Regions from separate parts of the Herbiconiux aconitum genome, predicted to be linked through region 2. Evidence: riboswitches for the same ligand, from Rfam matches in the RefSeq annotation. Region 2 holds a riboswitch; the other holds the start of a gene.
The links. Region 2 has a riboswitch for glycine ahead of N1027_RS00940 (L-serine ammonia-lyase). Riboswitches for the same ligand answer to the same signal wherever they lie in the genome.

Region 1: it holds a riboswitch for glycine, as region 2 does, so the genes downstream of both, gcvT (glycine cleavage system aminomethyltransferase GcvT) here and N1027_RS00940 (L-serine ammonia-lyase) in region 2, are expected to answer to the same signal.

What each region holds. Positions count from the first base shown of each region.
Region 1 is NZ_JANLCM010000002.1:295,803-318,727, forward strand. It holds gene N1027_RS12965 (hypothetical protein) at 109-888, shown strand; gene N1027_RS12970 (heparan-alpha-glucosaminide N-acetyltransferase domain-containing protein) at 960-2,600, shown strand; gene N1027_RS12975 (hypothetical protein) at 2,649-5,561, shown strand; gene lgt (prolipoprotein diacylglyceryl transferase) at 5,567-6,550, opposite strand; gene N1027_RS12985 (cold-shock protein) at 7,008-7,217, shown strand; gene N1027_RS12990 (fatty acid desaturase family protein) at 7,410-8,501, shown strand; gene N1027_RS12995 (copper resistance CopC family protein) at 8,518-9,246, shown strand; glycine riboswitch at 9,299-9,394, shown strand; glycine riboswitch at 9,396-9,492, shown strand; gene gcvT (glycine cleavage system aminomethyltransferase GcvT) at 9,580-10,719, shown strand; gene gcvH (glycine cleavage system protein GcvH) at 10,721-11,092, shown strand; gene gcvP (aminomethyl-transferring glycine dehydrogenase) at 11,100-14,057, shown strand; gene N1027_RS13015 (pentapeptide repeat-containing protein) at 14,094-14,864, shown strand; gene N1027_RS13020 (CPBP family intramembrane glutamic endopeptidase) at 14,976-15,749, opposite strand; gene N1027_RS13025 (peptide ABC transporter substrate-binding protein) at 15,951-17,564, shown strand; gene N1027_RS13030 (ABC transporter permease) at 17,669-18,598, shown strand; gene N1027_RS13035 (ABC transporter permease) at 18,588-19,538, shown strand; gene N1027_RS13040 (dipeptide ABC transporter ATP-binding protein) at 19,535-21,298, shown strand; gene typA (translational GTPase TypA) at 21,351-22,925, shown strand, end outside.
Region 2 is NZ_JANLCM010000001.1:209,050-216,300, forward strand. It holds gene N1027_RS00920 (YhjD/YihY/BrkB family envelope integrity protein) at 1-846, shown strand, start outside; gene N1027_RS00925 (exodeoxyribonuclease III) at 959-1,795, shown strand; gene trpS (tryptophan--tRNA ligase) at 1,860-2,876, shown strand; gene N1027_RS00935 (FUSC family protein) at 3,005-4,150, opposite strand; gene N1027_RS00940 (L-serine ammonia-lyase) at 4,194-5,657, opposite strand; glycine riboswitch at 5,810-5,908, opposite strand; gene N1027_RS00945 (GtrA family protein) at 5,966-6,475, opposite strand; gene N1027_RS00950 (polyprenol monophosphomannose synthase) at 6,648-7,251, shown strand, end outside.

The sequences.
Region 1 (22,925 bases), on a different contig from region 2:
CGCGGCTGTGGAGGAGAGGTCGGAACGGGTGCCAGGACCGATTGGGCGACGACGCGCTTGCTACTGTCGAAGCGTGAAGACGGCCGGCGAGAGAGACGGGGACCTCGGATGCACATGATCACCGTGGTGAAGAACGGCAAGCTCAACCCCGACGTGCGGCTCTGGACGGGCATCGCGGCTGTGACGGTGGCCGTGCTCACGCTGGCGGAGTTCCTCGTGCAAGTGCTCCTGGTGGGCGCTCGGCCGGCACTCGACGACGCAGCGGCGCTCGCGGATTTCATGGCGCGAACCGCCAATCAGACGCTGTTCACGATTCTGATCGACACCTTCCTGATGGCAGCCCTGATCGTCTTCCTCGGCGGATTCCGGCAGATCATCACGCACACCCGACCCGACCTGCAGTGGGTCGCCGACCTCGCCTTCGGCTCGGGGCTGCTGTTCATCGGCGTGACCCTGGTCGGCGACGCGATGGAGGGAGGCACCGCCCTCGACACCATCGGCCTCACCCCCGACTCCTCCTCGCTCCGTGCCCTCACGGTCGGGCACACCCTGATGTTCGGATCGATCGGATGCGCGCTCACCGCGTTGCTCGCAGCAGCATCGGGTTACGTCACACTGGCATCCGGGGCGCTTCCCGCGTGGACCGGGTGGATCGCCTACGTCGTCGCCGGCCTCAACCTGCTCGCCGTGCCCACGATGTTCGGCGGCACGAGCCCCTCGTCGTTCTTCGCCGCGGGGGGCGCGGCGAATGCGCTTCTGGCGACCTTCCCCTGGCTGGTTTGGGTGGTCTGCGTCGGATTCGTCACCATTCGCGACCGCCGGCGCTTCCACGACCTCCCGCCCGAGGTGCAGGCGGCGACCGCGTCGACGTCACTCGCCGCGAGATGAGAATAATTCACTGAATCCTGCTTTCTCGGGTATGCTCACCATTCGAGTGATACCGACACCCCGAGGAACACATGATCCACCGCACGACGATCACTGCCGAATCGGCAGCGGTTCTCGACGCCTCGCTCGCCCTGGGGGCTGCAGCCGGTGCCGCAGGGGTTCTCCTGCTGGGCGTGATCGTGCTTCTCATCGTGCGTGCCGTGCGTCGTCGTCGTGCCGCCCCGAGTCGCCATACGACCGTCGAAGAAGGCTACTCGGCCGGTGTCGCGCAGGTGCCGAGCCCGGTCGGCGGCCGGGGGCGTCGCGCTGCTGCGCGGCTGTTCGGATTGCCTGAGCGCACCATCGGCCTGGATGTCGCACGCGGAGGTGCCCTGCTGATGCTCGTCGCCGTGGCATGGCTGGAGTCGACTGCGGGCGGCCTGGAACTCACGCGGCGTCTCGTCACGATCAGCGGGATGCAGTCAGATCGAGACCCCGCAGAGTGGCTCGCGGCAGTCGGTGCCGGCGTGGCGATCTTCTTCGTGCTGATCTCCGGAATCGCGTCCGCCCTCACGAGCGGTGGAGCAAGCCCCGTGGAGGGCCTCGAAAGGCTGCGGAGTCGTATGCGCCTCGGTGCGCGGGCGATCCTGCTTCTGGGAGTGGGGGCTGTGGCTGCCTCTTCCGGTACGCCCTTCGCCGGGCTCGTGGCGACGATCGGTACGCTGGCGCTGATCGCGCTGCCCGTGCTGGGATGGCGGTCGAGACGCCTGTTCCTCGCGGCGGCCGTCTGGACCGTCGTGGTGCCGGTGCCGGCTGCCGCTCTCGCCGACGCGGTGCAGGCATCCGGAACTCTGATCGCGCCCCCGTTGGAATGGGCGCTCTCCGGGGCTTTCCCTCCCGTACCGCTGGTGGGAGTGCTGCTCGCAGGGCTCGCCGTGGGTCGCCTCGATTTCAGCCGGGTCGGCAGGCGGTGGATCGTGTGCGCTGCGGCGACCGGATGCGCGTTGCTGGCGTTCGGAACAGGTGCGGTCGTCTCGACCCGCCTGGGCGACTCGCTCCCGGCGGCTCTGACCGCCATCCTCTCGATCGACCCGCGGTCGGCGATGCCGCTCGCCCTGCTGGGGGCGGCGAGTGGTGCGCTGGCGCTCGTCGCCGTGGCGCTGATCGTCGGGCGTGCACTGCGTTGGGCGCTCGTCCTGGTGTCCGCTGCCGGTTCGATGGCATTGACTCTCTGGGCCGTCTCGCTCGCGGTGATCGGTGCGACGTGGATGCTCGCACCCACTGTGGCATCGAAGGGCCCGGAAGCCCTGATCACGGCACTCCTGGGTTCCGACGGGTCGCTGGGACTCTTCGCTGCACTATCGGAGCCATTCAGCGCCACCGGGGTCGTGGCGGTACTGGTCGTGCTCGTGGCCGCCGCCTGCGCCGTCTGGCGGCTCTTCCTCGGAGACGGCCCGGCCGAGCGCCTCGTCAGAGCGATCGGCGTCACCCTGACGAAAGTGCCCGATCAACCGACGCCGCAACCGGATGTGGCGCCTCCGGCCTCGGTGAGTGGGTTCGACGCCCTGATCGGCGGTCAAGAAGCCGCACCCGACTCCGCGACTGGTGCAGCTCTTGAGGATCTGCCCCCCGATCGCCGTCCCGTTCGGCGACAGCCCATGGGCCCGGTCGACCCCGCCGCCGTGGCCACTCAGTGGACTCCCGGCCAGGCCATCGGAAGGCTGCCGTACTAGATGCGGCCGGAGGAACACGTGCGCCGGCTGCTCCTGCAGAGTGATCGCATGCCCACCGGGCAAGTCGAACGAGCCCTACTGCAGAGCGCCGTTCATCTGAGCGATGCACTCGACGATGACGTGCTGGGCTACGAGTCCCGGCTGCGCCTCAGCGCGTGGGCGGCAGCATCCGGCGATTCGACGACCCGCCTCCGCGCGTTCGACCGCTGCCTCGAACTGCACCTGAGCGATCCGCTCCGGTTTCCGGCGACCGTGGGCGATCTCGACCTCCTCTGGGACTTCGCCTCCATCCCTCGACTTCTCGCGAGCAGCCCCCGCTACGACCGGGAGACGATCTCTGCGTGCCTCGACGAGATGCTCGAGGTGTTCTCGTTTCAGGGCGCTGATCTGCGTGCTCTCGACTTCGCGCGTTTCGAGGTCGCCGCTGCCCTCGGCGACGGTGCGCTGGCTGCTGAGAGCCTCGCGCGGGCGACCACTGGGTTCGGTTCGCAGAACGGTCGGAAAGTTCGGGCCGAACCCCTCCTCTGCGACGCCTGCGTGCTGAGTGCCGAGATCGTGTGGCACGCCCGGAGCGGCAGGCTCGACCGTGCCGCTGCTGCCGCCGATCGGCTCCGTGGAAGCGGCGTCGCCTGCGCCGACGAACCCGAGCTCGGGTTGTCACGCTCACTCGTGCCGTATCTGCTGACCGGCCGTCTCGACGACGCCAGAGACGTGCATCTCTCCGGCTACGAGCGGGTGCGCCACGGAGCCCACAACCTTGAGGCCGTCGCCGCTCACATCGAGTTCGCGGTCCGGGTCGGCGCTCTGCGGCGCGCACGCGAGTTGGTGGAACGCCATGCCTGCTGGCTCGCCGCTGACCCGTTGGCCGAGTCGGCGCATTTCGCTCTTCTGTGCGCCGCCGGCGGAGCGATGGACGCCCTCACCCGGTCCGGGCGCGGTGGGTCGGCCATCACCCCCAACGATGCACCCACCCTCGCCCCCCACCTCGGCGCCCGGATCGGCGGTTGGACGGCGACCACGTTCGCCAAGGCGTGCTGGACCGCGGCATCCGGGCTCGCTGACGCCTTCGATGCGCGAAACGGAAGCGACCGGTTCGCGCGTCGTCTCGATGAGGCTCGCGCGATCCGCCCGGTGACGGCGTGGGAACCGTCTCCGTGGAGGCGGGAACTCGGCGATCGAGATGATCGAGATGATCGAGATGATCGTAACGACCGCCGGCATCTGCCCGGACGGCCGGCCGCGGCGGTGTTCGGCGCCGAGGCCGTTGCCGGAATCGAACGAGCCGCACCGGCTGATCAGCGTCTGGTCGAGCCGCGCGCCCTGCTCGCCAGCGCCCGGGAGTACGCGGCCGTCGGCGATCGACGGGCAGCCGAGGCAGCCATCGACGACGCACTCCCACGCGCCGACCCGCTGACTCGCGCCGAGCTGTTCGCAGTGCGCATCCGGATGCACGTCGAGCGCGGCGAGATCCGTTCCGCAGAGCAGCAGCTCGCTCAGCGCGTCGATTGTTTGATCGTCGACGACCTCGACGACGACGCGGAGCTCGATCTCCAACTCGGTCTGCTGCTCTTCGGCGCCCCACTCGCGGGCCAGGAGGACGTGCTCGGAAAGGCGGTCGAACGCGCTGGAGAGCTCGGCCTCGATCAAGGACCCAGACTGCGAATCGCGGTCGCTCTGGCCACCCTGTTCCTGCAGGAGGGGCGCCTGCTGGAAGCGGAATCGCTCCTGTCGAGCGCGCTCGCCGGCGTGGTGGGCGTTCGTCGGAGTCCCGGCTTGTTCGTGCTGGCCGACGTGAACTTCGCGCTCGGGCGCGCCCAGGAGGCGCTCGCGGCAATCGATGTGCTCCTCGGCGATCCGATCGATCGCGCCTTGCGGGCATCCGCCCTCCTCCGGCGGTCGACGGTGATCTTCCTTCTCGACCCGCACGAAGCAGCGGCCGCGATCGAGCACGCCATCGACGACGCCGACCGCGCTCTTCAGCTGTACGTCGAACTCGGTCACTGTGAAGGCGTGCTCGATGCCTGCGGCGTGCTGGGTCATCTGCTGAGTCGGGTCGGTTCCGTCGAGGGTGCGCTCGAAGCTCTGCGCACCGCGCACCAGACGGCCGAGCGTTTCGGGCATCCGGACGTCGACGCGATGGCCTTCCGCCTGGCTTGCGCCTTGGTGCGGGCCGATCGCGGCGGCGAAGCGCGGCGCCTACTCGAGGATGTCGTCGAAGCGATGTCTGCGGAAGGCGATCCGTCGCTTCGGGCTGAGGCGTTCTACTGGCTCGGCCACGCCAGCCGGGCCACCGACGACGATCCGGCCGCGTACTGTCTCTGGAGCCTCGCGCTCGAGGAGTTCGGTCGCGTCGCCGACGAGCACGGCTCGGCTCGGGCAGGCATCGCGTTCGGTCGGCTGCTTCTCGACAACGACGATCCGGCGTCAGTCCCGGTGCTGCAGGAGGCGGCCCGCCGAGCGCGCACGTCACGGGGCGAGGAGGGCGAGCGCGCACCAGGTGGCGGCGTGCCCGCGTCGACTCTGCTCATCGATGCCCTGCACCTGCTCGCACGTGCGCAGGCCGCATTCGGCGACCCGGTCGCCCTCCGCACGCTCGACGACGTCGTGAGCGAGGCCATCGCGCTGAACTGCTTCGAACCGCTCCTGAACGCCAGTGTCGCGGAGTCCCGCGCCCGGGCGCTCGACGACCTGGATCGCGAAGGCGAAGCGATCGTGGTGGCTCGGGAGGCGGCGTCGCTCTTCGACGCGTCCGGAGAACCGGGTGCGGCCGCGAGACTGTGCGTGTTCAGCGCCCGCTTGCTCGCGCGCACCGGCGACATCGATGAAGCGGATGCGCTCTATCGCGCGGGCCTCATCCGCTACGACGCAGCCGCGAAAGGCGGGCGATCGGACGCCCCGCCCCCGTTCGAACGCGCCATCGCGGCGCAGGAGCACGAAGCGCTGAGCGCGAGGCGGCTGTAGGCCTGCTACTTCGAGGTCGTCTCCGACGTCGGCGCCTTCTCGACAGCCGTTCCCGCGAGTTCCTCGTCGGTCCAGCGCGCCTCTGCTTCCGCAGCCTCGTCTTCGGCCACTTCTTCGGGCGTCTTGACGCCCTTGGGGCCGCGTCCCTCGCGGTAGACGGAGATCTCGACTCCCGGATGCCGGCGGCCCTGCACGAAGAACAGCACGAGCCCCAGCGCGATCGCCGCGAACGACGCCCAGATGTTGGCCGGGATGCCGAGGAAGCCGTCGCTCGACGGGTCGATGCGGATCGCTTCGAGCCAGCTCCGACCCAGGCCGTACCAGACGAGGTACAGCGCGAACAGGCGGCCCCAGCGGAGACGGAAGCGGCGCTCGATCAGGAGCAGCAGTGCGACGCCCACCAGGTTCCAGATGATCTCGTAGAGGAACAGCGGGTGGAAGAGCGTGTCGGCCGGCAGGCCCGTCGGGAACGCCGGGCTCACCGACGGGTCGATCTCGAGGCCCCAGGGGAGGTTGGTCGGCAGACCGTAGAGCTCCTGGTTGAAGTAATTGCCGAGGCGGCCGATCGCCTGGGCCACGAGCAGTGCCGGGGCCAGCGCGTCGGCGAACGACCAGAGCCGGATGCCCGTGATCCGGCATCCGATGAACGCACCGATCGCACCACCGATCAGTGACCCGTACAGGGCGTTGCCGCCGTCCCAGATCGCGAAGACGTTGAGCAGGTCGGCGCCGGGGTAGAAGTAGTCGCCGAGGTGCGTGAACACGTGATAGAACCGGGCGCCGATGATGCCGAGCGGAATCGCCCAGAGCACGATGTCGATGACGATGCCCGGTTCCCCGCCTCGAGCGCTGAGGCGCCGGTTCACGATCAGCATCGCCACGATGATCCCCGCGAGGATGAACAGCGCGTAGATGTGGATCTGGAAGATCCAGACAGGGAAGACCGCGAACGAATGATCGGGGCTCGGGATGCTTAGCGGGCTGATGATCTGCGACCTTTCACGAGAGCGCGGCGAGTTGCGCGATGCACCGGTTCGACCCGGCCACGTCGAATTCTAAAGGATAGGGTCGCCCTCGGGATCCGCCTCGGGGCAGCGGCCCAGGTTCGCCGAGTAGAACGGACCCATGAGCGACGAACACCCGAACCGCAACCGCATCGTCTTCGGGGTGATCGTGGCCGCCATCCTTCTCTTCGGACTGATCTCGATGATGGCGACGGCCTGGATCAGCGGCATTTCCTAGCGTGTTCGTAGCGAAAACCGGCGTCCCCGGCTAAGCTTGACGAAGTTGTTGTGTTACCCATGAATCTTGAATAGGGTCTGTGCTCGTTTCTACGAGGCTCATTTCGCATGAGACACGGACTTGTTTTTCTGAGGAGCGGAACAAAGTACACCGCGACGGTAGGTCCCGACAGGCGGGGCCGCTTACCTCGAAAAGAGAAAAACAATGCCTACAGGCACCGTGAAATGGTTCAACTCCGAAAAGGGCTTCGGCTTCATCTCCCCCGATGACGGTGGCGAGGATGTCTTCGCTCACCACTCCGGCATCAGCGGCAGCGGATACAAGAACCTCGAAGAGAACCAGCGCGTCAGCTTCGACGTCACCCAGGGCCGCAAGGGCCTGCAGGCGGAGAACATCACGCCGCTCAGCGCGTAAGTCGCCGGCGCTCAGCGCCTGACGTGAAGAACCCGTGTTCGCCATTGGCGACACGGGTTCTTTGTTTTGTCAACCCGGGGGCCAACACGCAGGTTTGCCCCGTAGCCTGAGTGCATCTGAACATGGGCGAATGCTCGAACACACGACTGGGAAGTCGAACCCGACACCAGTGAGCAGGTCCCGTTGACCGTCATGAACAATCCGGCCGCGCGCGCCACCGTTCCTCGTAAGGCCGGTGCCGCGCATCCGACGGCCGCCTATTCCGAACTCCTCACCACCGTGCGTGACGTGGGCTTGCTCCGCAAGCGCCGCACCTTCTACATCGGCATGTTCTCCGTGCTGGTGCTCGCCCTGGGCGGGGCCGCTGCCGGCTTCGTGCTGCTCGGCGAGTCGTGGTGGCAGCTGGCGATCGCCGGCGGACTCGGCATCATCTTCACGCAATTCGCTTTTCTCGCCCATGAGGCCTCGCACCGTCAGGTGTTCGAGTCCGGCCCCGCCAACGACCGCGCCGGCCGCACCCTCGCCACCGCATTCGTCGGTATGAGCTACACCTGGTGGATGTCGAAGCACACCCGCCACCACGGCAACCCGAACGTGATCGGCAAAGACCCCGACATCGAGATCGACACGGTCTCCTTCATCGAAGAGGATGCCGCGTCGCGCCGAGGCCTGATGGCGTGGCTCACCCGCCGCCAGGGCTACGCGCTGTATCCGCTGCTGCTGCTCGAGGGCCTGAATCTCCACTACCTGTCGTTCAAGACGCTGTTCAGCCGCAAGCCGGTCGAGGGCCGCCGTTTCGAACTCTGGTTCATCGGCATCCGTCTCGTCGCCTATGTCGCCGTCATCTTCTACTTCCTGCCGCTCGGCATGGCGTTCGCCTTCATCGGCGTGCAGCTGGCCGTCTTCGGCCTCTACATGGGTGCGTCCTTCGCCCCCAACCACGTGGGAATGACGATCTTCCCCGCCGGCAGCCGCATCGACTTCCTCAGCAAGCAGGTGCTCTCCTCCCGCAACATCGCGGGCGGCTGGGGCATGACCGTGTTCATGGGCGGGCTCAACCTGCAGGTCGAGCACCACCTGTTCCCGAACATGGCCCGCCCGAACCTGATGAAGGCACGGCCGATCGTGCAGGAGTACTGCGCGACCCACAAGATCCCCTACACGCAGACCTCGCTGCTCGAGGCGCACGTCGCGGTGATCGCCTACATGAACCGGGTGGGCATGCACGCACCCGATCCCTTCGACTGCCCGCTGGTGAACCAGTACCGGGTTCGTCGAAGCTGACGGATATCGTTGTCGGGTGAGAACTCCGCCCACCCGCACCCGTTTCAACGCCCTCGCCGGCGGCCTCGCAGCCGCCGGCGTCGTCGCGCTCCTCGTCGTCGGATCGGCGGGTGCGGCGTCGGCTCATGACGCGCTCCAATCGTCGTCACCGGCGGCCGGAGACTCGCTGACGACCGATCCCGGTGTCGTGACCCTGGATTTCTCTGACGAGCTCCTCACCCTCGGCGAAAGCACCGACGGCTTCGCGATCGAGGTGGTGGACAGCGAGGGGCTGCACCACGAATCCGGATGCCTGTCGGTGCAGGACTCCACAGTCGACACGCCGATCGCGCTCGGGCTCGCGGGCGCCTACGTCGTGCTCTGGCAGGTCGTCTCCTCCGACGGGCACCCGACGTCGGGGCAGTACGAGTTCGACTACGAACCCAGCACGCTCGACGGCGCCCACGACGGCTTGACCGAATCGCCCGCCTGTGGCGACGCATGGGCAGGAGACCCCGACGGCACCCCGACCTCCACTCCCGACGCGGCCGGTCCGGCCCCGGTCGCGACCGCGTCGACACCCGTGCCGACCGCCGACGCCACCGAGGCGACGGTCACGGCGACGGATGCGCCGAGCCCGGCATCCGCTCCCGTCGTGCCGTGGCCCGTCGCCGTGCTCCTCGGTCTCGTGGCTCTCGGGGCCATCGCGGGGATCGTCGTGCTCGCGGTGCGGCGCAGCCGTGGTGGCGGCTACGGCGATCAGTGAGGGGCGCTATGCTCGTTCGCGTAGCACCTTCCAACTGAATACCGCTGGCCACTAGCTCGACGCGGGAGAGCCGCTCCACAATCCGGAACGGCACCGAAGGAGCAATCCTCCCCGATAATCTCTCAGGTCCTCGTACCGCATCGAACTGGCCGCTCTGGAAAGCAGTCCGCAGCATCGACAGCGGCTCGCCCATGGTGAAAGCGTCGCTTGCGGCGTGAAACTCTCAGGCACGATGACAGAGGGGGAGTTCTCAGAGCAGATCTGCACGATTCGACACCGCGCAGTGTGCTCCCGCCACTCGCCGGCCCCGCCTGCGACGAAACCGGAGAACTCATGACCGAATCGACGGATTCCCCTCCCCGCTACTCCCCGCTGCACGCGGTGCACGTCGCCGCCGGCGCCACCTTCACCGACTTCGCCGGCTGGCAGATGCCGGTGCGCTATTCGAGCGACCTCGCCGAACACCACGCGGTGCGGAGCGCGGCCGGCCTCTTCGACCTCTCGCACATGGCCGAGTTCGAGGTGTCCGGCGCTGAGGCCGGGGCGTTCCTCGACCACGCGCTCGCCGGTCGGCTCTCGGCCATCGAGCTCGGTCAGGCGAAGTACTCCCTGCTGTTGGCCCCCGAGGGCGGGATCATCGACGACCTCGTGGTCTATCGCACCGGAGACTCCGACTTCCTCGTCGTGGCCAACGCCTCGAACCACGACCCGGTTGCGGCGGCGCTGGCCGACCGGATCGACGGGTTCGACGCCATGCTGCGCGACACGAGCGACGAGACGGCGCTGATCGCCGTGCAGGGTCCGGGCTCGCGGGCCATCCTCGAGGCGACCGCGGGCTTCGAGGCACCTGGGCTCGACGAGCTGCGCTACTACCGGGCGATCGAGGGCACCTTCCGTGGCGAGCGGGTTCTCGTGGCGCGTACGGGCTACACGGGGGAGGACGGATTCGAGCTGTATGTGCATCCGGATCTCGCCGAAGCCGTGTGGACGGCCGTCGCCGAGGCCGGAGCCGACAAGGGGATCGTGCCCGCAGGGCTCGCCAGCCGCGACACGCTGCGCCTCGAAGCCGGCATGCCGCTCTACGGCCATGAGCTCTCGCTCGAGACCTTCCCGGTGCAGGCCGGACTCGGGCGCGTGCCCGCGATGGCGAAGGCCGCCTTCGTCGGTCGAGAAGCCCTCGAGCAGGGGCCGGCGACGGATGCGCCGGTGCTGGTCGGTCTGGTGGCCGACGGTCGCCGCGCCGCCCGCGCCGACTACGCGATCTACGCCGAGGCCGCCGACGACGCGGCCACGGAGCCGATCGGCGTCGTGACGAGCGGGGCGCTCTCGCCGACGCTCGGGCATCCGATCGCCATGGCCTACGTCGCTCCGCGGTTCGCCGAGCCGGACACGGAGCTCAGCGTCGACATCCGTGGCACCCGCCTCACGTTCCGCACCACGACCCTCCCGTTCTACCGCCGGAAGAAGGACTGACATGACTGACCAGAGCGAACTCCGCTACACCTCCGAGCACGAGTGGGTGCTCGTCGAGGGCAGCGTCGCCACCATCGGCATCACCGCCTACGCGGCAGCGCAGCTCGGCGACATCGTCTACCTCGACCTGCCTGCTGCCGGCACCGTGATCGCCGGCGGAAGCGTCGTGGGCGAGATCGAATCGACCAAGTCGGTGGGCGAGCTCTTCGCCCCTGTCGACGGCACGGTGGTGGAGAAGAACGCCGCCGTCGAAGACGCGCCCGAGCTCGTGAACAGCGATCCGCTGGGCGCAGGGTGGCTGCTCAAGATCGAATTCAGCGAGCTGCCCGAACTGCTCTCGCTCGCCGACTACAACGCCCTGATCGGGGAATGACCACACGATGACCCAACTGCCCTTCTCCTCCCGGCACATCGGCACGGATGCGGCGGCGCAGTCCCGCATGCTCGAAGCGGTCGGCTACTCCAGCGTCGCCGAGCTGATGGCTGCGGCCGTGCCGCGCGCCATCCAGTTCGACCGCTCGCTCGCCGACTCGCTCGTGCCGCCGGCGGCCACCGAACGGGAGGCCGTCGACGAACTCCGGGCGCTGGCCGCTCAGAACCGGGTCTCCACCTCCTACCTCGGGCTCGGCTACTACGACACGATCACGCCCGCCGTGATCAAGCGCAACGTTCTCGAGAACCCGAGCTGGTACACGGCCTACACGCCCTACCAGCCCGAGATCTCGCAGGGGCGGCTCGAGGCGCTGATCAACTTCCAGACCATGGTGGCCGACCTCACCGGTCTCGCCACCGCGAACGCCTCCATGCTCGACGAGTCGACGGCGGCGGTCGAGGGGATGCTGCTGGCCCGCCGGGCGAGCAAGTCGGCCTCGCACCGCTTCATCGTCGACGCGGATGCGTTCCCGCAGACCAAGTCGCTCTTGCGATCGCGCGCCGAAGCGGTCGGGATCGAGATCGTCGAGATGGATCTCGACGCGGTCGACCACCCCGCGCATCCGGCCGCCGACGCATTCGGCGTGTTCATCCAGTACCCGGGCGCCTCCGGACGGGTGTGGAATCCGGCCGATGTCATCGAGATCGTGCACCAGGCCGGCGGCATCGCCGTGGTCGGTGCCGACCTGCTCGCCCTCGCGCTCCTCACGTCGCCGGGGGAGCTGGGCGCCGACGTCGCCATCGGCACCAGCCAGCGTTTCGGCGTGCCCATGGGCTTCGGTGGCCCGCACGCCGGCTACATGTCGGTGCGCTCAGGGCTCGAACGGCAGCTTCCCGGCCGGCTGGTGGGAGTCAGCGTGGATGCGGCGGGGCACCCGGCCTACCGGCTCAGCCTGCAGGCGCGTGAGCAGCACATCCGGCGTGAGAAGGCCACCTCCAACATCTGCACCGCTCAGGTGCTGCTCGCCGTGATGGCGGGCATGTACGCGGTCTACCACGGCCCCGAGGGCCTCCGCGCGATCGCGAGCGAGGTGAACCGGGCCGCTCGCTCGCTGGCCGCTCAGCTCGCGGCCGCCGGCTACGAGATCGTGCACGGCGACTACTTCGACACGATCCAGGTGCGCGTTCCGGGCCGGGCTCGCGGGCTGGCCGAGCACGCCCACTCGCAGGGCATCCTGCTGCGCGTCGACGACGACGACACCATCGGCATCTCCGTCGACGAGACCACGGGCGACGCGGAGTTGTTGCAGGTGGCTCTGGTGTTCGACGCGGTCACGACGCCACTGATCGCGACGACCGAAGCGCTAACCGCGTCCGAGGCCAACGCGGATCGCGCGCGTCGCGTCAGCGCAGCGGCCGAGGCGATCTCCGAGGTCGTCCCGAGCATCCCCGAGCACCTCGTGCGCACCAGCGACTACCTCACGCATCCGGTGTTCAACACCCACCGGTCGGAGACGAGCATGATGCGCTACCTCAAGCGTCTCGCCGACTACGACTACGCACTCGACCGCGGGATGATCCCGCTCGGCTCGTGCACGATGAAGCTCAACGCGGCCAGCGAGATGGAGGCGGTGACCTGGCGCGAGTTCGCCGGCATCCACCCCTTCGCGCCGAAGAGCGACGTCGGGGGTTACCTGGAACTCATCGGCCAGCTCGAGCGCTGGCTCGCCGACGTCACGGGTTACGACTCGGTGTCGCTGCAGCCGAACGCCGGCAGCCAGGGCGAGCTCGCCGGACTGCTCGCCATCCGCGGCTACCACCGCTCGCGCGGCGACCTCGACCGCACCGTGTGCCTCATCCCGTCGAGCGCGCACGGCACCAACGCGGCGTCTGCTGTTCTCGCCGGCATGAAGGTGGTCGTCGTGGCCTGCGACGAGCTCGGCAACGTCGACCTCGACGACCTGCGCGCCAAGATCGAGCAGCACGCCTCCGATCTCGCCGCGCTCATGATCACGTACCCCTCCACCCACGGCGTGTACGAGCACGAGGTCACCGAGATCTGCCGCCTGGTGCACGAGGCCGGCGGCCAGGTGTACGTCGACGGCGCGAATCTCAACGCCCTCCTCGGCTTCGCGCGGTTCGGCGACTTCGGCGGCGATGTCTCGCATCTGAACCTGCACAAGACCTTCTGCATCCCGCACGGCGGTGGCGGGCCGGGCGTCGGACCGGTGGCCGCGAAGGCTCACCTGGCTCCATTCCTTCCGGGGCATATATTCGCTCAGGATGCCCAGCACCTGCTGATCGACGGCACCCGCGTCGAGCACGCCGGCGGCCCGATCTCGGCCGCGCCCTACGGCAGCCCGAGCATCCTGCCGATCAGCTGGGCCTACGTGCGCATGATGGGGCTCGAGGGCCTCGCGGATGCCACGGCTTCGGCCGTGCTCGCCGCGAACTACGTCGCCGCGCGGCTGGCACCGCACTTCCCGGTGCTCTACACGGGCGAGAACGGCCTGGTGGCCCACGAGTGCATCCTCGATCTGCGTGCCATCACGGCGGCCTCCGGGGTGTCGGTCGACGACGTCGCGAAGCGCCTCGTCGACTACGGCTTCCATGCACCGACCATGAGCTTCCCGGTGCCCGGAACGCTCATGGTGGAGCCCACCGAGAGTGAAGATCTCGCCGAGATCGACCGCTTCGTGGAGGCGATGATCCGCATCAAGCAGGAGATCGACGCCGTGGCCGCGGGCGAATGGCCCGCCGACGACAACCCCTTGCGGAACGCACCTCACACAGCGCAGTCCGTGATCGAGGGGGAGTGGACGCATCCCTACGACCGCGAGACCGCGGTGTACCCCGTGCATTCGCTGGTGCGGGGAAAGTACTGGCCGCCGGTGCGCCGGATCGACCAGGCCTACGGCGACCGCAATCTGGTCTGCGCCTGCCCGCCGCCCGAAGCGTTCGAGTGAGAGTGCGCGTCATCGGGCTTTGCTAAGGTTCTCGCCATGCCCGACGCCCCACGCTTCCGCTCTGTTCGTCTGCTGGCCGGCCTGATCGCGGGGATCGCACTGGTCGGCATCGGGGCGGCTCCGGCACAAGCCGCCGACCCGGTCTTCGCCGAGGGCGACTGCGTCGTCTACCGGCTGAGCGACAACGGGCCGGGCGGCGCGCAATGCGCCGGGGTCGATCTGAGTGGCACGCGCTTCGGGGAGGGCGACTTCCGCAACGCGGCGTTGAGCGGTGCGAACTTCGCGGGAGGCGACATCCAGGGCGCCAAGTTCGACGGAGCGGTTCTCGACGGCGCCGATTTCAGCGCGACCCGCGTCGTGGGAGCCGACTTCACGAATTCGAGCGTCCTGCCCGGCGTCATCGACGTCACGGCCGACGCCTCCGGGCAGGCTCCGGTCGACTTCGCGGCCAACCTGCCGACCGGGTTGACCCTCGACGGCTGCTCGATCGTGGGCACCCCGGTGGAACCCGGGCAGACATTCCCCATCGGCACCTCGAACATCTTCTGCCAACTCTCCACGACGTTCGCCGGCAACGACCCCGGAACGGCTCAGGCCGTGATCACCGTCAACGTCGCGGCGTCGCCGACCGCGCCGCCCACGAGCGACCCGATCTTCACGCCGGTGGCGGAGGCCCCGGATGCGCAGAGCGGCTCCGGCGGCACTCCCAACGTGCTGATGATCGGCGGCTTCATCGGCGGCGGTCTGCTCGTGGTGCTCGGCATCGTGGCGTTCATCGTCTCCAACCGCAAGCAGCGGAAGGCCTAACGATGTCGGCGGGATGCGGCGACCGCGCTCGTCGCATCCGGCGGTGAGAGCGGAAGACCGTTCAGCGCCCGGGGTTGCCGCAAGGTGCGCCGCAGGGGCGGCGGCGCACAATCAAAACAGGCTCGGGAAACTGGCCAAGGCCCAGGCGTAGCCGACGAACGAGGCGATGTCGATGATCCAGTGCGCGATGACCAGCGGCATCACACGGCCCCACCGCCAGTAGCACCAGCCGAACACGATGCCCAGCACCAGGTTGCCGAAGAACGGCCCGATGCCCTGGTAGAGGTGGTAGCTGCCGCGCAACACAGCCGCGGACAGGATGATCTGCCACTTGCCCCAGCCGAGCTGGCGCAGCCTCGTGAACAGGTAGCCGATCACGATCAGCTCCTCCTGCAGGGCGGCGCGGAGGGCGGAGAGGATGAGGATCGGCGTGGTCCACCAGTAGGTGTCGAGCGGCGCGGGCACGACGTTGACGGTGAAGCCGAACGCCCGGCCCACGAAGTAGAGCGCGATGCCGGGAACCCCGATCGCGACCGCGAGAAGGAGGCCACGGCCTATGTCACTGACCGGCTTCCGGGCGTCGAAGCCGACGCGGCGGAAAGGATTGCCGCCGGAGATCGCGAGCAGGTAGAACGCCAGAGCCACTGGCACCAGGTCGAAGAAGATCGCGAGCAGCTGATAGGTGAGATCGAGCCAGGCGCGGTCGCTCAGAGCGCCGTTGATGGTGGCGGTCTGGTCGGCCAGAGCGGTGTCAGCGGTGAGGCGACCGATGAGATTGACGATCGAGTACACGGCGGATGCGCCGAGGGAGACCCCGAGAACGAGCGCGATCTCGGTCCACAGACGGCGCCGACGCAGACGAGGCCACTCAACCGCTCGAGTCATGACTCCACTTTCTTGCGCCATGCGCTCGTTTTCCCCATCTTCTGTGGGAAAGCCACAAGAAACCAGCAGAGATAGTTTCGTGTATGTAACTTTTTTGGCCACCGTTTTGCTGTTACAGGTACCCCCACTTAGGGTACTTCCTTAGGCTGCGCCCTCCATAAGGGGGTTTTCGCCTTGCCCGCATTTTGCACAGGAGGAAAATTGAAAATCAGACGGTTAGGCATCGGCGTCATCGCGCTGGCTGCCGCGAGTGCACTCGCACTGTCCGGCTGCGCCAGCGGCAGCTCGGACACCCCCACGGGAAGCTCTTCCGCGGTCATCACGGCAAACGGTTCTGAACCGCAGAACCCGTTGATCCCCACCAACACCAACGAAACCGGTGGTGGGCGCATCGTCGACTCCATCTTCGCCGGACTCGAGTACTACGACGCAACCGGCGCGCCGCAGCTCGACGTGGCCGAGTCGATCGACACCACCGACTCGAAGACCTTCACGATCAAGATCAAGCCCGACCTGACCTTCACCAACGGTGACCCGGTCGACGCGCAGAGCTTCGTCGACGCCTGGCAGTTCGGCGCCCTCCTCTCGAACGAGCAGCTGAACAGCTACTTCTTCGAGGACATCGAAGGCTTCAGCTACGACGAGGACAGCCCCCTCACCGGCCTCACCGTCGTCGACCCGACCACCTTCACCGTCACCCTGAAGGAGCCGCGCGCCGACTTCCCGCTGCGCCTGGGCTACTCGGCCTTCTACCCGCTGCCCAAGTCGGCCTTCGCCGACATGGACGCCTTCGGCCAGTCCCCGATCGGCAACGGCCCGTACAAGCTGGCCTCGGCTGACGCCTGGCAGCACAACGAGAAGATCGACCTCGTCGTCAACGACGAGTACAAGGGCGGCCGCAAGCCGGCCAACGGCGGCGTGACCTTCGTGTTCTACGCCAGCCAGGACGCCGCCTACGCCGACCTCCTCGGTGGCAACCTCGACGTGCTCGACGCGGTTCCGGACAGCGCGTTCGGCACCTACGAGTCCGACCTGGGCGACCGCGCCGTGAACCAGCCCTCCGCTGTGTTCCAGTCGTTCACCATCCCGGAGCGCCTCGCGCACTTCGGCAACGACGAAGAAGGCAAGCTCCGCCGCGCCGCCATCTCGATGGCGATCAACCGCGACGAGATCACCGACGTCATCTTCCAGGGCACCCGCACCCCCGCCTCCGACTTCACCTCCCCGGTGATCGAGGGCTGGAGCGACTCGCTCGAGGGCGCCGACGTGCTGAAGTTCAACGCTGACGAGGCGAAGAAGCTGTGGGCTCAGGCCGACGCCATCTCGCCGTGGTCGGGCACCTTCCAGATCGCCTACAACTCCGACGGCGGTCACCAGGGCTGGGTCGACGCCGTGTCGAACAGCATCAAGAACACGCTCGGAATCGACGCGTCGGGTGCTCCGTACCCGACCTTCGCCGAGCAGCGCACGGCGATCACCGACCGCACCATCCAGACGGCTTTCCGTACCGGATGGCAGGCCGACTACCCGGGTCTGTTCAACTTCCTGGGCCCGCTGTACGCGACCAACGCATCCTCGAACGACGGTGACTACTCGAACCCCGACTTCGACGCTCTGCTCCAGGCCGGCTCGTCGACCACCGACACCGCCGAGGCGAACGATGACTTCCAGAAGGCCCAGGAGATCCTGCTGAAGGACCTCCCGGCGATCCCGCTGTGGTACTCCAACGTCACCGGTGGCTCCAGCGAAGCTGTTGCCGACGTGCAGTTCGGCTGGAACTCGGTTCCGCTGTACTACGCGGTCACCAAGAGCTAGTACTCGCTCGATCGGGGGCGACGGCCATCGGCTGTCGCCCCCGTATCATGTTCTCTAGTCCAGGTGGCATTATGCCCATTAGCCCGATTGGTACGGTCTGACCTTTGGCCGGATATATCTTCAGGCGTATTCTGCAGGCAATTCCCGTCCTGCTCGGTACGACCTTCCTCATCTACTTCATGGTCTTCGCGATGCCCGGAGACCCGCTTCTCGCCCTCTTCGGCGACAAGACCCCGAACCCGGCTCTCCTCGAACGTCTGCGTCAGGAATACCACCTCGACCAACCGTTCATCGTGCAGTACTTCCTGTACCTCGGCGGGATCCTCCGCGGCGACTTCGGCACCTCCTTCTCAGGTGAGCCGGTCTCCGAGATCCTCGCCCGCACGTTCCCGGTCACCATCCGTCTCGCGATCATGGCTCTGTTCATCGAATTCGTCGGCGGCGTTCTCATCGGTCTCGTCTCCGGCTTGCGGAAGGGGAAGCTCTTCGATGCATCGGCGCTCGTGATCAGCCTCATCTTCATCTCGCTGCCGATCTTCGTCATCGCCTTCGTCGGTCAGTTCATCTTCGGCATCCAACTCGGATGGGCGAGAACCACGGTCTCCTCCGGGGCACCGATCCAAGACCTGATACTCCCGGCGTTCGTCTTGGCGAGCATCACCTTCGCCCAGATCGTGCGGTTGACCCGCGCCTCGGTGATCGAGACCCAGACCCTCGACTTCGTTCGAACGGCCTACGGCAAGGGACTCACCCGCCGTCGGATCATCCCGGTGCACATCCTCCGCAACTCGCTCATCCCGGTCGTCACCTACGCCGCCACCGACTTCGGTGTGCTGCTGGTCGGCGCGACCGTGACGGAGGGCATCTTCAACGTGCCCGGCGTCGGGCGAACGCTCTACCAGGCCATCATCCGAGGCGAAGGACCAACCGTCGTCTCGTTCGTGACGGTCATGGTGCTCATCTATCTGGTGGTCAACCTCGTGGTCGACCTCCTGTACGGCCTTCTCGACCCGAGGATCCGCTATGTCAAATAACACTCCGACTTCGAAGCACTTCGTCGCGCCCCTCGAGGAGACCCCCCTCGTCGCGATCGACGCGGTCAAGGTGGGCGAACGGCCCAGCAACCTCTGGATCGACGCGTGGCGCGACATGCGCCGCCGGCCGATGTTCTGGATCTCGGCCGCGATCATCCTGCTCGTCGTGATCGTCGCGTTCTTCCCGACCCTGTTCACCCAGGTGCCGCCGAACGACAACTGCCAGCTGTCCAACAGCAACGGCGCCCCGACCGCCGAGCACATCCTCGGCTTCACCAAGCAGGGCTGCGACGTCTTCTCGCGCATCATCCACGGCACCTCGACCTCGCTGTCGGTCGGCATCATCGTGATCATCCTCACCACGGTGCTCGGCGTGCTGTTCGGCATGTTCGCCGGTTACTACGGCGGCTGGGTCGACTCCGTGCTGTCCCGCGCGGGCGACATCTTCTTCTCGATCCCCTACATCCTGGCCGCCGTGGTCATCATGTCGGTGTTCTCGGCCTACCGGAACGTGTTCGTGATCTCACTGGCCATCGGCATCTTCGCCTGGCCGGCGACAGCGCGTGTTCTGAGAGCCGAGATCTTCCGGGTGAAGAACTCCGACTACGTCATGGCCGCTCAGGCGCTCGGCGTCTCGAAGTTCCGCATCCTGATCCGGCACGTGCTGCCGAACTCGATCGCCCCGGTCATCGTCGTCTCGACGATCTCCCTCGGAGCGGCCATCGTGGCCGAGGCGACCCTGTCGTTCCTCGGCGTCGGATTGCCCAACACGACCATGTCGTGGGGCAACGACATCAGCCAGGCGCAGACCGACCTCCGCACCGCGCCGCAGACGCTCATCTATCCGTCCATCGCGCTCTCGCTCACCGTGCTCAGCTTCATCATGCTGGGCGAGGTCATCCGAGACGCTCTCGACCCGAAGGCGAGGGCTCAGCGATGAGCGACCGCACCATCTCACCATCCGACGATCAGAAGCCCCTGCTCCAGATCAAGGACCTCCAGGTCGGCTTCCAGACCACCGAGGGCGTCGTTCCCGCCGTGCGCGGCGTCGACCTCACCCTGATGCCCGGCCAGACCCTCGCCATCGTGGGGGAGTCGGGCTCCGGCAAGTCCACCACCGCGCACGCGATCATCAACCTCCTTCCCGGCCCCGGCCGGATCACCGGCGGTTCGATCGAGTTCGACGGTCGGGAGCTCACGAAGTACTCCGAGAAGGAGATGGAGGAGATCCGCGGCAAGCTGATCGGCTTCGTTCCGCAGGACCCGATGTCGAACCTGAACCCGGTGTGGAGCATCGGCTTCCAGGTCGAGGAGACCATCCGCGCCAACGGCATCGCATCCGGTCGCAAGGAAGTCCGCGCCCACGCCATCCAGGTGCTCCGCGAAGCCGGGCTCTCGGATGCCGACAAGCGGCTGAAGCAGTTCCCGCACCAGTTCTCCGGCGGCATGCGCCAGCGCGTGCTGATCGGCATCGGACTGTCCTCGCGCCCGAAGCTCCTGATCGCCGACGAGCCGACCTCGGCTCTCGACGTGACGGTGCAGCGGCGCATCCTCGACCACCTCGAGACGCTCACCCGCGACATCGGCACCGCCGTGCTGTTCATCACGCACGACCTCGGCCTCGCCGCCGAGCGCGCCGAGCAGCTCGTCGTGATGTACAAGGGCCGCATCGTCGAGGCGGGGCCGTCGAAGGAGATCCTGGAGAACCCGCTGCACCCGTACACGCAGCGCCTGGTGGCCGCGGCTCCGAGCCTGGCTTCGCGGCGCATCCAGTCGGCGACGCACGAGTCGGCGACGCATCACCTGAGCGACCTGGAGTACGCCCCCACGAAGGTGACCGAAGGTCTCGACCTGATCGCCGCCGCTGAGGAGCGTCTCGAGCACCTGCCCACGACGAAGCGTCCTGACGCCATCGTCGTGAAAGACCTCACGAAGGTCTACAAGATCCGTGGCCAGGGCAAGGGCGCGGCCGGTGAGGTCATCGCCTCCGACAAGGTGAACTTCTCGGTGGAGAAGGGCACGACCACAGCTCTCGTGGGGGAGTCGGGTTCGGGCAAGTCCACGGTGGCCCGGATGATCCTGCGCCTCGAAGACCCCACCAGCGGGTCGATCATGATCGACGGGCAAGACGTCGCGCCCCTCAAGGGCAAGCCACTGCTCGATCTGCGGCGGCGCATGCAGCCGGTGTTCCAGGACCCGTACGGCTCACTCGACCCGCTGCGCAACATCGGCAACACCATCGGCGAGCCGCTCGACACGCACAAGGTCGGCGATCGCACCTCGCGCAAGGAGCGCGTGCTCGAGCTGCTCGACCAGGTCGCGTTGCCGCAGTCGCTCATCACGCGTTACCCGAACGAGCTCTCCGGTGGTCAGCGGCAGCGTGTGGCCATCGCCCGTGCGCTCGCGCTGAAGCCCGACATCGTGGTTCTCGATGAGGCGGTCTCGGCTCTCGACGTGCTGGTGCAGGCCCAGATCCTGAAGCTTCTGGCCGATCTGCAGGCCGAACTGGAGCTGACGTATCTGTTCATCACCCACGACCTGGCAGTGGTGCGCGTCATCGCCGACAACGTCTGCGTGATGCAGAAAGGCACCATCGTGGAGGCCGCTTCGACCGATGACGTCTTCGACAACCCTCAGGAGCAATATACTAAGGAGTTGCTGAACGCCATCCCGGGAGCTGGAATCACCCTGGGCGTTTAGCGGATCGGGCCTCGTCGCCCCCTTTTCCCCCGAATACCTGAGGACTTTTCCCATGGCACATGCCACCCGTGATGACCTGCGTAATGTCGCGATCGTCGCCCACGTCGACCACGGCAAGACGACTCTCGTCGACGCCATGCTCACGCAGACCAACTCCTTTGACGCGCATTTCGATGCCGACGACCGGATGATGGACTCGAACGACCTCGAGCGGGAGAAGGGCATCACGATCCTCGCCAAGAACACGGCGATCTCCTACAACGGCAAGCACGCCGACGGCAAGCCGATCACCATCAACGTGATCGACACCCCGGGCCACGCCGACTTCGGTGGCGAGGTCGAGCGCGGCCTGTCCATGGTCGACGGCGTCGTGCTGCTGGTCGACGCGTCCGAGGGCCCGCTGCCGCAGACCCGCTTCGTGCTCCGCAAGGCGCTCGAGGCGAAGCTGCCCGTCATCCTGCTGGTCAACAAGACCGACCGGCCGGATGCGCGCATCGACGAGGTCGTGGGGGAGTCGCAGGATCTGCTGCTCGGCCTCGCCTCCGACATGGCCGACGACGTGCCCGACCTCGACCTCGACGCCATCCTCGACGTGCCGGTGGTCTACGCCTCCGGCCGTAACGGCGCCGCGAGCCTGAACAAGCCCGAAAACGGCACCCTGCCCGACAACGACGACCTCGAGCCGCTGTTCGGCGCGATCCTGGAGCACATCCCGGCGCCGACCTACGACGACGAGGCGCCCCTCCAGGCGCACGTCACCAACCTCGACTCCTCGCCGTTCCTCGGCCGTCTCGCCCTTCTCCGTGTCTTCAACGGCACGATCAAGAAGGGTCAGCAGGTCGCCTGGGTCAAGCACGACGGCACCGTCACGAACCAGCGCATCAGCGAGCTGCTGAAGACGGTGGCGCTCACCCGCTTCCCGACCGAATCGGCCGGCCCCGGCGACATCGTCGCCATCGCCGGCATCGAGGAGATCACGATCGGCGAGACCATCGCCGACCCCGAGGATGTGCGGCCGCTGCCGGCGATCACCGTCGACGACCCTGCGATCTCGATGACCATCGGCACCAACACCTCGCCGCTGGTCGGCAAGGTCAAGGGCCACAAGCTCACCGCCCGCATGGTGAAGGACCGCCTCGACCGCGAGCTGATCGGTAACGTGTCGCTCCGCGTCGTCGACATCGGAAACCCCGCCGCCTGGGAAGTTCAGGGCCGTGGAGAGCTCGCGCTCGCCATCCTGGTCGAGAACATGCGTCGTGAGGGCTACGAGCTCACCGTCGGCAAGCCCCAGGTGGTCACCCGCCAGGTCAACGGCAAGACGCACGAGCCCTACGAGCACCTCACCATCGATGCGCCCGAGGAGTACCTCGGCGCCATCACGCAGCTGCTCGCCGCCCGCAAGGGCCGGATGGACGGCATGTCCAACCACGGCACCGGCTGGGTGCGCATGGAGTTCATCGTTCCCTCGCGCGGCCTCATCGGCTTCCGCACCGAGTTCCTCACCATCACCCGCGGCACCGGCATCGCGAACGCGATCTCGCACGGTTACGATGAGTGGGCCGGTGCGATCGTCACCCGCAACAACGGTTCGATCGTGGCCGACCGCGCGGGCGTCGTGACGCCCTTC
Region 2 (7,251 bases):
GGCCTCATCGGCGAAGACGGCGCCATCGATCCCGACATGCTCTCGCAGGCACGTATCCTCGGCTGGACCGGCGCCATCGCCCTCGTCGGACTGGTGCTGACCGCGATCGGCTGGCTCGCGTCGACCCGCGATTCCATCCGGCGCATCTTTAAACTCGACCCACCCACCACGAACCCGGTGATCCTCAAGCTCAAGGATTTCGGGCTCGCCCTCGGGTTCGGCATCGCGATCGTCCTCTCGTCGGCGGTGAGTCTGTTGAGCAATCAGGGGCTCACGATCGTATTCAACCTCGTGGGCATCGATTCGGAGTCGCCGGTCGCCCTCTTCGTGGCTTGGCTCGTGGGCGTGCTCGTCGTGTTCGCGTTCGACAGTCTCGTGCTCGGAGTGGCCTTCCGTGTGCTGTCGGGAGTGAAGATCCCGTTGCGCCGTCTCGTGGTGGGTGCCGTCATCGGAGGCGCCGCCCTCGGCGTGCTGAAGATCCTCGGCAGTCTGCTCCTCGGCGGCGCCACCTCGAACCCGCTCCTCGCGTCGTTCGCCGTGATCATCGGAATCATGATCTTCCTCAACCTGGTCTGCCGCGTCATCCTCGTGTCGGCCACCTGGATCGCGGTGGGCATGGATGACGCGGGCATCGATCCCCGCGCGCTGAGCCCGGAACAGATGGAGGTCGAGCGTCAGCAGCGGGTGGCGGATGCGCGCGACACCCTGGTCTCGGCCGAGCGCGAGCGCCTGCGGAACGAACTCACCACCACGCACGGGCTCGCCCGCCGGCGTGTGCGCAAGAAGCTCGAGCGGCTCGAGAAGCTCGACCGGGCCGAGGCGCTGAAGCTCTCGAAGAAGCTCTGAGCCGGGAGCAAGGAGGTCACGCCCGGGGCCCGCGCCCGGCGTCACATGGGCGAACGGATGCACCGGGCCGCCCCCGGAAGGCGGTGTCAGCGCCCGCCGCTACAGTAGAACCATGCCCCAGAAGCCCCTCCGAATCGCCTCAGTCAACGTGAACGGCGTGCGCGCTGCATTCCGCAACGGCATGGGCGAGTGGCTGAGCACCAGGGGGGTCGACATCCTTGCGATGCAGGAGGTGCGGGCCGAGACCAGTGACCTCGAGAACCTCCTCGGGCCCGACTGGAACATCCTGCACGACCCGGCGACGGCGAAGGGTCGCGCCGGTGTGGCGCTCGCGAGCCGCGACAAGGCGAACATCCATCGGGTCACCTTCGGGCCCGACGACTTCGACAGCGCAGGGCGCTGGCTCGAGGCCGACTACGAATGGAACGGCAAGCTCGTCACGGTGGTCTCCACCTACGTGCACTCCGGCGTCGCCGACACCCCGAAGCAAGACGAGAAGTACAAGTTCCTCGACGCGATGCTCGCCCACCTTCCGATGCTGCGCGAACACAACCCGCTCGCGCTGGTGGTGGGCGACCTCAACGTCGGCCACCGCACCCTCGACATCAAGAACTGGAAGGGCAACGTGAAGCGCGCCGGCTTCCTGCCCGGCGAACGCGACTACTTCGACAAGTTCCTGGGCGCCGAAGGCGACCCGGAGTACAACAAGGGCGCCGGTCTCGGCTGGGTCGACGTCGGCCGTCGATGGTCGGGCGAGGTCGAGGGCCCCTACACCTGGTGGTCGCAGCGCGGGCGCGCCTTCGACACCGACACCGGCTGGCGCATCGACTACCAACTGGCCACGCCCGATCTCGCCGCCACGGTCACGAACTACGCCGTCGACCGAGCGGCCACCCACGACGCACGCTGGAGCGACCACGCTCCCGTCGTCGTCGACTACGACCTGTAGTTTTGTTGCTGCACCGCCGCTACTGCGGCGCAGCGTTCGTACCAGAACAGTGAGAAACGCCCCAATGACCGACTCTTCCAAGCCCCGCCTTCTCTCGGGTATGCAGCCCTCGGCCGATTCGCTGCACCTCGGCAACTACATCGGCGCCCTGCTCAGCTGGAAGGCGCTGCAGGAGACGCACGACGCATTCTTCTTCCTCGCCGATCTGCACGCCATCACGGTGCCGCAAGACCCGATCGCCCTGCGCGAGAACACCCGCCGCACCACCGCGCAATACATCGCGGCCGGCATCGACCCCACCCGGTCGACGCTCTTCGTGCAGTCGCACGTTCCGGCACACGCCGAGCTCGCCTGGGTGCTCAACACCATCACCGGATTCGGTGAGGCGGCGCGGATGACCCAGTTCAAAGACAAGGCCTCGAAGCAGGGGCAGGAGGCGGCATCCGTCGGTCTGTTCACCTACCCGGTGCTGCAGGCCGGCGACATCCTGCTCTATCAGGCCGTCGACGTGCCGGTAGGCGAAGACCAACGGCAGCACATCGAACTCACCCGAGACCTCGCGAACCGCTTCAACGCGCGCTTCGGCGACACGTTCACGGTGCCGAAGCCCTACATCCTGAAAGACACCGCGAAGATCTTCGATCTGCAGAACCCCACGGCGAAGATGTCGAAGTCGTCGGAGTCGACCTCGGGGCTGATCTGGCTGCTCGACGAGCCGAAGATCACCGAGAAGAAGATCATGCGGGCGGTGACGGATGCCGACGGCGAGGTGCGCTTCGATCGCGAGCTCAAACCGGGGCTGGCGAATCTGCTCACCGTCTTCGCGATCCTCACCGACCGCACGGTCGACGACGTCGTGGAGGAGTTCGCGGGCGGCGGCTACGGCACCCTCAAGAAGGCTCTGGCCGAGGTGGTGGTCGAGACGGTCGCACCGATCCGGCAGCGCACGCTCGAGCTGCTCGACGACCCGGGCGAGCTCGATCGCATCCTCTCGGTGAACGCGGATCGTGCCAACGAGGTGGCCGAGGCCACCCTCGCCACGGTCTACGACCGGGTGGGTCTCCTCCCCCGCCGGCGCTGACCCCCGCCCTCTCCTCCCTCCTCGCGACTCGCTCTCCTCCTCGCGACTCGCCAAATTCCGCCCTTTCCAGCGTCGATTCAGGGCGGATTTTGGCGAGTCGCGAGGAGTGCGAGGGGGTGGGGGCGACGTCAGTGCAGGTCGTCGACCGCGCCCAATATCTCCTCGCGCACGCGCCGCAGGTCTTCGAGGAGCGAGCCGATCAGTATCCAGTGCGACGGATCGGGCGAGAGGGTCTGGATCGGCGCGGTGAGCGCCGGCTCCGGGTCGCTCAGCCGCTCGACGTCACGCGAGGACGGCGCCACGTTCTCCATCACGAGACGCAGGTCGTGGGCGGCTCGACGCAGCTCTTCGGCGATCGACGCCGTCATCGGTTCGGAACGAAGCTCGTCGTCGAAGTGGTCGTTCACGGCGCGGGTCATGCCGAGCACGCGGGTGACGACCGTTCCGAGCATGGTCATCAGCGCGGCATCCGTTTTCAGCACGTCGCGATGAGCGGATCGCCGGGGGTTGAACCGCAGGCTGTCCTCGGCGGTCTCGAGCGTTGCGAGCGCCTTGGTCTGCATCGGCCGGAGCAGCCGGGCCTCCACCAGCAGCAGAGTGCGGAACTTCTCGTCGGTCGGCTTGCTGAGCACCGAGGCGAGCCCGTCCATGATGGCCGCGACCTCGCGGCCGAGGGTCGCGACGGCGTCATGCGCCGGCTGCACGGCCAGCGGCGGCACGATCAGCCAGTTGACGAACACCCCGATGATCGCCCCGATCACGGTCTCGACGATGCGCTCCACCGCGTAGCCGGGCGTCTGCGCGCCCACCGAGAGCACGAGCATCGCGCTGATCGGAATCTGCACGGTCGACGAGGGCGGAAAGCGCAGCGCCCAGCCCACCAGCAACGAGATGACGATGGCGGCCAGGATGAGCCAGCTCGGCGCTCCGAAGACGAGCGCAACGAGATAGGCGACGACCACCCCGACGATGACGCCGATCGACCGCTCGACCGCACGGCTGAACGACTGGTTGACACTCGGCTGCACCACCAGGATGGCGGCGATCGCGCCGAAGATCGGCGGTTCGTCGCTCGCGATGAAGGAGCAGGCGACCCAGGCGATGACGGCGGCGGCCGCGGTCTTCAACACCTGCAGCAGCGGCGTGCGCGCACTGGCCTGGAAGGTGCGCACCGGCACCATCGTGGCCCGCGCCATCGACCGCCAGCGCCCGGTCCCGGTCTGCTGCCGAGGAGGGGGCGAGCTGGCGCCGTCGGTCGTTCCGCCCGAGCTCACGCTTCCACAGTAGTGCGCGCCGCAGCGGGCATCCGGATGCCTGTCAGCACTCCACGACGTTGACCGCCAGACCCCCCAACGCGGTCTCCTTGTACTTGTCGCTCATGTCGCGGCCGGTCTCGCGCATGGTGGCGATCACCTGGTCGAGACTCACGTGATGGCTGCCGTCGCCCCACAGCGCCATCTTCGCCGCATTGATGGCCTTCGACGCCGCAATGGCGTTGCGCTCGATGCACGGGATCTGCACCAGCCCGCCGATCGGATCGCAGGTGAGCCCGAGGTTGTGCTCCATCGCGATCTCGGCCGCGTTCTCGACCTGCTCGGGCGTGCCGCCCATCACCTCGGCGAGCCCCGCGGCCGCCATCGACGACGCCGACCCCACCTCGCCCTGACAGCCCACTTCGGCGCCCGAGATCGAGGCCTGCTCCTTGTAGAGCACCCCGACGGCAGCCGCAGCCAGGAGGAAACGCACGCACACGTCGTCGTCGGAGGTCACGGGCACCGGCACGGTCGCCCCCGGCGGTAGGTGGTGCGGCAGATAGGTGCGCGCGTAGTGCAGCACGGCCGGCACGATTCCGGCGGCGCCGTTCGTGGGAGCGGTCACCACACGACCCCCGGATGCGTTCTCCTCGTTCACCGCGAGCGCCACCAGGTTCACCCACTCCTGCCAGAACTCGGGTGCTCCGTGAGGGTCTTCCACCCGCAGGCGCTCCCGCCACTCCGGCGCCCGGCGCCGCACCGCGAGCCCGCCCGGGAGCACGCCGGTGCGCCCGAGGCTCGTCTCGACGCACTCGTCCATCACGTCGCGGATGGCCAGCAACCGGGCCCGCACCCCGGCTGCCGCATCGTCGGCTGCCGTGTCGCCCGCCGCGGCATCGCCACCTCCGGCCAGTGCCACCTCGTTGGCCAGCATGACGCCGGCGAAGCTGAGTCCGCTCGCGCGGCAGTGCCCGAGCAGCTCGCCCGCCGTTCGGAACGGAAAGGGTACTGCGGTGGGGGCAACACCAAGGGCGCCCCCAGCGCCGCCAGCGCCCCCATCCTGCTCCCGCTCCACGAACCCCCCGCCCACCGAGTAGTACGTCTCCTCGACCAGCACCGCACCGTCACCGCCGAAGGCCGTCAGCCGCACCGCGTTGGTGTGCTGAGGCAGCACGGTGAGCGGTCGCATCACGACGTCGGCTTCGCACAACGGGATCGGCCGGCGCCCACCGAGCAGAGTCGTCGACGTCGTTGCGATCCGCGCTCGTCCTTCGTCCATCTGCGCGGGTGTCACGGTCTCGGGCCGCAGTCCCTCGAGACCGAGCAACACGGCCGACGGCGTTCCGTGCCCCACACCCGTTGCCGCCAGCGAACCGAACAGGTCGACCCGCACCCCCTCGACGCGGTCGAGCACGCCTCCCTCGACGAGGGAGCTCGTGAACGAGGCCGCGGCGCGCATGGGGCCGACCGTGTGCGAACTGGACGGGCCGATGCCCACCGAGAAGAGGTCGAAGATGCTGAGTGTCATGGGACTCCATTCGCCCGCGGCGCGCTGTTGCGCCGACGGTGTCCCTCTCCGCTCTGTACCTGACCTGAGAGATTTCGCGGTAATCGCCGCTTGCCCCATCGGTGGAACCACACGCAACGGGTGCGCCGCGGTGATTCGCTCTCCAGAGTCGCCCAACTGCAGCGGTGCATGGGCCTGAGAGTTTCCCGGAGAGGAATTGCTCCTACGGCGCCGACCGATGGCTCTCGGACGGACTCTCCCGCTGCTGTTCGAAGGCTTGTTCAATTGCATACTGCCAGTTGACTGAACCAGAACCTATCAGACGGGCCTCAGGAGATCGAGGTCGTCTTTCCTGCGGTCTCGACCCGCGCATCCGGAACGCGCACCCGGTGCTCGCCGAACACCCACACCCGGTAGAGCACGAAGCGGAAGATCGCGCCGAGCACGAGCCCGATGACATTGCCCGAGATGTTGTCGGCCAGGAGCGAGGTGTAGTGCAACACGTAGTGCGAGAACCAGAGGCAGGCCAGACCGATGCCCATGCCCATGATGCTCACGGCGAAGAACTCGATGCTCTCGCGCAGCATGTCGGCGCGGCGGCGTTCTTTGAACGTCCAGTACCGGTTGCCCAGCCAGTTCACGAGGATGGCCAGGCCGGTCGAGATCAGCTTCGCGATCACCGGCCCCTCGTGCATGTGCGCCGGGTCCATGACCGTCGTGCGCAGGAGGTTGAAGACCCCGACATCCACGATGAAGCCGAGCCCGCCGACCAGGCCGAATCGGATGAATTCGACAGCGAGCAGACGAAAGCGCGACCTCGTTGCGGGGGCACTGGTCATGAAGGAATACCGTTTCTGACGTACGAAACCAGAGATAAGAACTTTTCGTATCTTCCAAGAGAATGCTGAGCGTAACTGGGGAAAATGAACAGGAAGCATCGATACGCTTTCGAGCGCCGTCAGACTTGGCAGCACCTGACCGATTGAGGAAACTATGGCGAAAACTGTCGTGGTGATACCGACTTATGACGAGATCGGCTCGATCGCCGGCGTCACGCAGCGGGTTCTCGCCGCAGAGGCCGGCACCGAGGTGCTGATCGTCGATGACAACTCGCCCGACGGCACCGGTCAGCTGGCCGACGACTTGGCCGCCGACGACGCCCGCATCCACGTGATGCACCGCACCGAGAAGAACGGTCTGGGCGCCGCGTACGCCGCCGGCTTCCGCTGGGCGCTGCAGCGCGACTACGACTTCGTGGTGGAGATGGATGCCGACGGGTCGCATCAGCCCGAAGAGCTGCCGCGCCTCACCGCACTGCTCCGCAACGGCGCCGACATGGCTATCGGAACCCGCTGGATCCCGGGCGGTGTCATCAAGAACTGGCCCGCCTACCGCAAGCTCATCTCCCGCTCGGGCACCGCCTACGCCCGCATCCTGCTGCAGTCGAAGCTGCACGACCTCACCAGCGGCTACCGCGGTTTTCGCGCCGACTCGTTGCGGGCGATCGACTTCAGCACGGTCAACTCGCAGGGCTACTGCTTCCAGATCGAGCTGGCGTGGATGTTCGAGCGCTCGGGCGGCACCATCGGCGAATTCCCCATCACGTTCGTCGAGC